Linked DNA regions of Methylosarcina fibrata AML-C10. The protein of the gene in region 1 interacts with the protein of each later gene in a pairwise test. Links are inferred from orthologs where the notes say so. Each region holds a gene or a part of one and is shown on either strand. Other genes may lie near its edges.

Region 1 (3,628 bases):
CCCGCCAAACTGCTGTGATCCAGCCACAAGCCGGGACCCATGGTTGACGACAATGTGACTTTTTTGATGTAAACACCCTTTGAAGAAGCGGGTTTTGCCTTTCTCAAATCCGACAACAACGCTTCCAGATTGCCCTGAATGGCGTCAGCGTCGAAGGTGAGCTTTCCCAAAGTACAATGAATAATGCCCGCCTTGTCGGTACGATAACGCACCTGGCCGGACTTGGCGTTTCTGACTGCGGTGGCAACATCCGGAGTCACCGTACCCACTTTAGGGTTCGGCATCAAGCCTCTCGGTCCCAGAATCTGGCCCAATTGACCTACGACTCTCATGGCGTCCGGCGAAGCGATGACGACGTCAAAATTCATTTCGCCTTTTTTAACCAGATCGCCCAGATCGTCCATGCCGACGATATCGGCGCCCGCCGCTTTCGCAGCGTCCGCATTGGGCCCCTGAGTGAATACCGCCACTCTCACCGTTTTGCCGGTGCCATGAGGCAAGACGGTCGCGCCTCTTACATTCTGATCCGATTTTCTCGGATCGACGCCCAAATTCACGCTCACGTCGACGGATTCGTTGAATTTTGCAGTTCCCAGCTCTTTTAATAATTGAACCGCTTCGGCAACTGTATACTGCTTGGCGCCATCGATCTTGCTTCTGATTAATTTTGCTTTTTTCGTCAACTTGGCCATTTACAGTCCCTCCACATTCAGACCCATACTGCGTGCGCTGCCGGCGATGGTTCTTACCGCGGCTTCAAGATCGGCCGCATTTAAATCTTCCATTTTTGTCTTGGCAATCTCTTCCAGTTGGGCGCGGGTTACCGTCCCTACTTTTTTAGTATTCGGGTGACTGCTGCCGCTTTTGATGCCCGATGCCTTTTTAAGCAATATGGAAGCCGGCGGCGTTTTAGTGATAAAAGTGAAACTGCGGTCACTGTAAACCGTGATGACGACAGGCAAAGGCAATCCTTTTTCAACGTCTTGAGTCTTGGCGTTAAATGCCTTGCAGAATTCCATGATATTGACGCCACGCTGACCCAGGGCCGGACCTACCGGCGGGCTGGGATTCGCCTCGCCTGCCTTCACCTGCAGCTTGATGTATGCCGTGATTTTTTTTGCCATTTTTTACTCCAATATGGGTGCGAACGCATTTCTGCTCCCCGTAGACACAAAAATCCCTGCCTTATTCAGACAGAGATCCAAATTAAAACAGTTATTCAATGAAAAATGATTAACTTTTTTCGACTTGATTGAAACCCAGTTCAACCGATGTGGAGCGCCCGAAAATGAGCACGGAAATTCTTAATTTGCTTTTTTCGTAGTTGACTTCTTCGACCACGCCGTTGAAATCCTTGAAAGGTCCGTCAATAATCCGGATCACTTCCCCTACTTCGAACAAAATCTTGGGCCGAGGCTTGTTGACGCCTTCTTCCACCCGACTCAGGATGGACATTGCTTCCTTATCCGAAATCGGTGCAGGACGATCGGAGGTTCCGCCGATGAAACCCAAAACCCTGGGAATGTCCCTTACCAGATGCCACGTCTCATCGGTCAATTCCATTTGAACCAATACGTACCCGGGAAAAAACTTTCTGTCGCTTTTCCGCTGCTGACCCATGCGCATTTCAACAATTTCTTCCGTCGGCACCAGTATTTTTCCAAAATACTGCTCCAACCCTTCTCTTTTGATTCTTTCTTCCAGCGCCTGTTTAACTTTGCTTTCAAAGTTTGAATAGGCGTGTACCACATACCAACGCAATGCCATATGCTTACCCGCCCTGACCGGTTATAAGGCGAACGCCCCAAAAAAGAAACATGTCCAACAACCACAAAATCAAACCCACGATGAACACCATCGCGAAGACCAGCATGGTGGTACGCGTCGTTTCTTCACGGGTCGGCCAAACCACTTTTCTGACCTCCACTTTGGATTCCAGAACAAAACTCCAGACGCTCTGCCCCAAATCGGTAGTCAATACCAGCCCCAAAGAAGCCAATACGACAACCACCAAACCAAGAACCCGGTAAAGAAGCTGAATTTCCGAGAAATAGTAGAATGCGGCCACACCTGCAACTACAAGAACTACCGCGAGGACCTGTTTGACAACATCCCCGATAGATGTGGCAGCTTCTGCTTGAGTATTCATGAGTGTTTACTATGAAAATGGATTATGTGTTATACCTTCCCCTGAATGGCAGGCCAGGAGGGTCTCGAACCCCCAACCCGCGGTTTTGGAGACCGCTACTCTACCAATTGAGCTACTGACCTATTCAGAGAAACTTACAGAACTGCTAATAATAAACCAATTTATTTTATTATTCAATAATTGATGCCACGACGCCCGCGCCGACGGTACGACCGCCTTCCCGGATCGCAAAACGCAAGCCTTCGTCCATTGCAATCGGCGAGATCAATTTGATTTCGACGGCAATGTTGTCGCCCGGCATGACCATTTCCACGCCTTCCGGCAACTCCACGGCGCCGGTCACGTCGGTGGTCCGGAAATAAAACTGCGGACGGTAGCCATTGAAAAACGGCGTGTGACGGCCGCCTTCTTCCTTCGACAAGACGTAGATTTCCGCCTTGAAATGGTTGTGCGGCTTGATCGTGCCTTTTTGCGCCAGCACCTGACCGCGCTCGACTTCATCGCGCTTGGTGCCCCGCAGCAAAATACCGACGTTGTCGCCCGCCTGGCCTTGATCCAAGAGCTTCCGGAACATTTCCACGCCGGTGCAGGTGGTGGTCGTGGTCGGACGGATGCCGACGATTTCCACTTCCTGACCCACCTTGATGATGCCGCGCTCCACCCGGCCGGTCACCACGGTGCCGCGGCCCGAGATCGAGAACACGTCTTCGATCGGCATCAGGAAAGCACCGTCCACCGCTCTTTCCGGCAACGGAATGTAGCTGTCCAAGGCTTCCACCAGCTTGACGATCGAGGGCACGCCGATCTCGCTGGTGTCGCCTTCCAAAGCCTTCAGCGCCGAACCCACGATGATCGGCGTGTCGTCGCCCGGGAACTCGTACAGGTCCAGCAATTCTCTCAGCTCCATTTCAACCAGGTCGATCAGCTCGGGATCGTCCACCATGTCGGCCTTGTTCAGAAACACGACGATGTAAGGCACACCCACCTGACGGGACAACAGAATGTGTTCACGGGTCTGCGGCATCGGACCGTCCGCCGCCGAGCACACCAGAATGGCGCCGTCCATCTGCGCCGCACCGGTGATCATGTTCTTCACGTAATCGGCATGGCCCGGGCAGTCCACGTGCGCATAGTGACGGGTCGCCGATTGATATTCCACGTGCGAGGTCGCAATGGTGATCCCGCGCGCGCGCTCTTCCGGCGCGTTGTCGATCTGATCGAACGCTTTTACTTCGCCGCCTTGCAGCTCCGCCATCACCTTGGTCAGGGCGGCGGTCAGGGTCGTCTTGCCGTGGTCCACGTGACCGATCGTGCCTACGTTTACATGCGGCTTGCTACGTGAAAATTTTTCTTTGGCCATTTTACACCTTTATCTATTCTATAATTTGGAGCCCATAACCGGATTTGAACCGGTGACCTCTTCCTTACCAAGGAAGTGCTCTACCTACTGAGCTATATGGGCGAATATCACAGAAGATG
Region 2 (4,654 bases), 1.6 Mb from region 1 along the record:
CAGCGGGGGCTCTGCTTCGTCAGGCAGAACCTCAATAACGAAATCGTCATGACCAGTTACGGCCGTTCCAGCGGCTTTGCCATCGATCCCATCGAAAAGAAACCGCTCAATCATTTTTTACCGGGCAGCTCGGTGTTCTCTTTCGGCACCGCCGGCTGCAACCTGGCCTGCAAATTCTGCCAGAACTGGGACATCAGCAAATCACGGGAAATGGATACCCTGATGAGCAAGGCGTCGCCCGAGGCCATTGCCCAGGCGGCGCGCGAACACGGCTGCCGGAGCGTCGCCTATACCTATAACGATCCGGTCGTTTTTCACGAATATGCGATCGACACGGCCAAGGCCTGCCGAAGTCTCGGTCTGAAGTCGGTGGCGGTATCGGCCGGTTATGTCTGCGAAGAACCCAGGACTGAATTTTATCAGTGGATGGACGCGGCCAATATCGATTTAAAAGCCTTCACGGAGCATTTTTATCATCTGATCACCGGCGGGCATTTGCAGCCCGTCCTGGACACCCTGAAATACATCAAGCACGAAACTTCGGTCTGGCTGGAACTGACGACCCTGCTGATCCCGGAGGCAAACGATTCGGAAAAGGAACTGGAAGAGATGACGCAGTGGGTGGTGGAAAACCTGGGACCGGACGTGCCGATGCATTTTACCGCCTTTCACCCCGACTGGAAAATGCTCGACAAGCCGAGAACGCCGAAGTCCACCCTGGTGAAGGCCAGAGAGATCGCCTTGAAAAACGGCGTGCGCTACGCCTACGTCGGCAACGTGCACGACAGGACGGGAGGAAGCACCTATTGCCACCGTTGCGGGCAATTGTTGATCGGCCGTGACTGGTACGAACTGCTGGAGTGGCATACCGATGCATCCGGAGAGTGCCCTTCCTGCGGCGAGAAGTGCGCCGGGGTGTTCGAGGACAAGCCGGGCCACTGGGGCGCTAAACGGCAGTCGGTGGCTTTGGGTTAGATTCCGGCGCGGCGGGCGAGGGTGCGTTTTGAGAACTACTGATTGCCCCAGTCCACCCAGCCCATCCGGGCCGAAAGCAGCACCAGCAGGCCGAAAGCGATGCGATACCAGGCAAACACGGTGAAGTCGTGGCGGCTGATGAAGCGGAGCAGTCCGCGCACCGCCAGAAAAGCGCTGAAGAAGGAGACGATGCCGCCGACGACGAACAGGTCGAGGTCGTCGACGCTGAACAGGTCGCGATGCTTGTAAACATCGTAGGACGTGGCCGCGAACATTGTCGGGATGGCCAGGAAAAAGGAGAATTCGGTGGCGGCGCGGCGGGACAGTCCGAAAAACAGTCCGCCGATAATGGTCGCGCCGGAGCGCGATGTGCCGGGTATCATCGACAAGGCCTGGGCGAAGCCCACCTTCAAGGCATCCCTCCAGGTCATGTCGTCGATCGATTCGGCACGGATGACGTGCTGCCTGCGCTCGGCCCAAATGATCAGCAGGCCGCCGACGATGAACGCCGATGCCACGACCACGGGATTGAACAAATAGGTTTTGATCTGTTTCAAAAAGAGAAAGCCCAGCACCGCGGCGGGCAGAAAGGATACGGTCAGATTAACCGCCAGCCGCTGCGACGGCGGGTCGGAGGTTATGCCCAGCAGAGTCTGCCACAGCCGGACTCGGTACTCCCAAACGACGGCCAGAATCGCCGCAAACTGAATGGCGATTTCAAAGACCTTGCCTTTTTCATCGTTAAAGCCCAGCAATTGTCCTGTCAGGATCAGGTGTCCGGTGGAAGAAACGGGTAAAAATTCGGTCAAGCCCTCGACAATGCCGAGGATGATCGCATGAAGCAAGGAGGCGGGATCGGCCATGAACGGATCGGAATTCAGCGGTAATGAGGCGGCAATGATACAAGAAAATTATTACGAAAAAATTAACGCTTCATCGATTCGAAAAATTCGGCGTTCGTCTTGAAGTCTTTCAGCTTGCCGATCAGGAATTCGGAGGCGGCGGTTTCATCCATCGGTTGCAGTATTTTGCGCAGAATCCAGGTTTTTTGCAGCGTGTCGGGATCAACCAGGTATTCTTCCCGGCGGGTGCCGGAGCGATTGATGTTAATGGCCGGATAAATCCGCTTTTCGGCAATCTTGCGGTCGAGATGCAATTCCATGTTGCCGGTGCCCTTGAACTCTTCGTAGATGACTTCATCCATTCTCGAACCGGTATCGATCAGCGCGGTGGCGATGATGGTCAGGCTGCCCCCTTCTTCGATGTTTCGCGCCGCGCCGAAAAAGCGTTTGGGTTTTTCCAGGGCATTGGCGTCGACGCCGCCGGTAAGGATTTTGCCGGAAGAAGGCACGACGGTGTTGTAGGCCCGGGCCAGACGGGTAATCGAGTCTAACAAAATGACCACGTCGTGTTTATGCTCGACCAGACGGCGGGCTTTTTCGATGACCATTTCCGCCACTTGAACATGGCGGGTCGCCGGTTCGTCGAACGTGCTGGAGATCACTTCGCCGCGCACGCAACGCTCCATTTCGGTCACTTCTTCCGGACGTTCGTCGATCAGTAGAACGATCAGGTAACATTCGGGATTCTTGTCGGCAATCGCCTGGGCCAGGCTTTGCAGGATCATGGTTTTACCGGCTTTCGGCGGGGACACGATCAAGCCGCGCTGGCCCTTGCCGATGGGAGCGATCAAATCGATGATGCGCCCGGTCAAATCTTCGCTGGTGCCGTTGCCTTGTTCGAGCACAAAACGCTCCTTGGCAAACAGCGGGGTGAGATTGGAGAAATAAATTTTGTTTTTGGTGTTTTCCGGAGGCTCGAAATTGATCTGCTCCACCTTGAGCATGGCGAAATAGCGCTCATTATCCTTCGGCGGCCGGATCTTGCCGCTGATGGTGTCGCCGGTCTTCAATGAAAACCGTCTGATCTGGCTGGGCGATACATAAATATCGTCGGGTCCTGCCAGATAAGAACAGCCCGGAGTACGCAAAAAACCAAAACCGTCTTGCAAAATTTCCAGAACGCCGTCACCGTAGATGTCATCCCCGGCTTTTGCCTGCTTTTTCAAAATAGCGAAAATCAAATCCTGCTTTCGTGAGCGGGCAACGTTTTCAAGTCCCAGGGACTCGGCTATTTCTATAACTTCACTGATTTGTTTTAGTTTTAACTCGGTTAGATTCATAAAAAAGACAATTCGCAGGAGAGTAGGTACGGAGTTGATCCGTAATTACCCGAACAGGATTCAGATTTAAGGGGTGCAGTGTATCGGACGATATGCTGGAAGACACCGGACCTGGCGCCTTCATTAAGTATAGCTTAAATTCTCGAACCCGTCTAATAATTATGACGGGTCGAGTGAGGGGCATCTATTTAAATATTGCTGTCAAGAAATGAAGCGAGTTGGGATTTGGTTAAAGCGCCAACTTTGGTCGCTTCCACTTCGCCGTCCTTGAACAGCATCAGCGTGGGAATTCCGCGTACGCCATAATGCTGGGGGGTTTTGGGATTCTCGTCAATGTTCAATTTAACGACGGTCAATTTGCCCGCATAATCTTTAGCTATTTCATCCAGAACCGGGGCAATCATTTTGCAAGGACCGCACCATTCAGCCCAGTAATCAACCAGAACAGGACCGCTAGCTTTAATAACTTTTTCGTTAAATTCGCTATCACTCACATGAAGGACTGAGTCGCTCACACTATTTCTCCAACAAATTAAAATTAAAACTATAGGAGGGATGAAGCACGTAGTCAATCAATTTCTAGTTAATCGGGTACTGCCAATTTGATTTTTACGTTATGCTATAGAGACTATGAATACGACACATTTAACCGAAACCCGTTTCAGCAATCTGGAATTGTCCGATTCAATCCTGACCGGTTTGACTCAGGCCGGATTCAAGTACTGTACTCCGATTCAGGATAGAGCATTGCCCTTGCTGTTGCGCGACAAGGACATTGCCGGCCAGGCGCAGACCGGCACCGGCAAGACCGCTACGTTTCTGCTGGCCACTTTTCAGCGCCTGGTCAATGACGTCGAAGGCGCCGGCGAGGAAGAGGAAGCTTCCGAAGCCGATGTGAAAAAGCCCAAGCCTCCTGCCGGAAGCGGCAGGAACAGAAACCCGCGGGCGATCATTCTGGCGCCGACCCGTGAGCTTGCCATTCAGATCCATAAGGACGCCTTGCAGCTCAGCAAGCCTCTTAATCTCAGGTTCGCTTTGATTTACGGCGGCACCGACTATCAAAAACAACTGGATCGAATCAAATCGAACGTCGACGTCATCATCGGCACGCCGGGGCGCATCATCGATTTTTACCGGCAGAACGCCTTTACCCTGGATCACATCCAGGTCAGCGTTCTCGATGAAGCCGATCGCATGTTCGATTTGGGCTTCATCAAGGACATCCGTTATCTGTTTCGGCGCATGCCGCCGCCGGAAACGCGGCTGAACATGCTGTTTTCGGCGACCTTGTCCTATAAGGTTACGGAACTGGCCTATGAACACATGAACAATCCGGTGCTGATTCGCATCGAGGCCGAGGCGGTGACTTCCAAAGCCATCCGGCAAAGCGCCTTTTGCCCGTCCAACGAGCAGAAAATACCGTTGTTGCTCGGCATATTGAATCAATATCAGCCCCAGCGCAGCATTATTTTTGTCAACACCAAAAAATGCGCGGAA

The links.
Region 2: the proteins of nusG (region 1) and rho interact in binary tests that used the Escherichia coli proteins (3 or more experiments, as listed by UniProt). The link is inferred for Methylosarcina fibrata AML-C10 from one-to-one orthologs.

Annotation. Positions count from the first base shown.
Region 1 is NZ_KB889965.1:4,353,602-4,357,229, reverse strand. Bases 1-2,956 are described here. They hold nusG (transcription termination/antitermination protein NusG), read right to left. Parts: upstream 1,768-2,956; coding sequence 1,234-1,767; downstream 1-1,233. Other genes in these bases: tuf (elongation factor Tu), read right to left, coding at 2,319-2,956; secE (preprotein translocase subunit SecE), read right to left, coding at 1,772-2,149; rplK (50S ribosomal protein L11), read right to left, coding at 693-1,124; rplA (50S ribosomal protein L1), read right to left, coding at 1-692. Outside these bases: more of tuf, read right to left, coding at 2,957-3,509. UniProt on the Escherichia coli protein: Part of the processive rRNA transcription and antitermination complex (rrnTAC). The complex forms an RNA-chaperone ring around the RNA exit tunnel of RNA polymerase (RNAP).
Region 2 is NZ_KB889965.1:2,734,242-2,738,895, reverse strand. The notes cover bases 1,030-3,824. They hold rho (transcription termination factor Rho), read right to left. Parts: upstream 3,158-3,824; coding sequence 1,901-3,157; downstream 1,030-1,900. Other genes in these bases: A3OW_RS0112915 (DEAD/DEAH box helicase), read left to right, coding at 3,788-3,824; trxA (thioredoxin TrxA), read right to left, coding at 3,346-3,672; A3OW_RS0112930 (undecaprenyl-diphosphate phosphatase), read right to left, coding at 1,030-1,838. In the rest of the region: amrS (AmmeMemoRadiSam system radical SAM enzyme), read left to right, coding at 1-975; more of A3OW_RS0112930, read right to left, coding at 1,011-1,029; more of A3OW_RS0112915, read left to right, coding at 3,825-4,654. UniProt on the Escherichia coli protein: Facilitates transcription termination by a mechanism that involves Rho binding to the nascent RNA, activation of Rho's RNA-dependent ATPase activity, and release of the mRNA from the DNA template.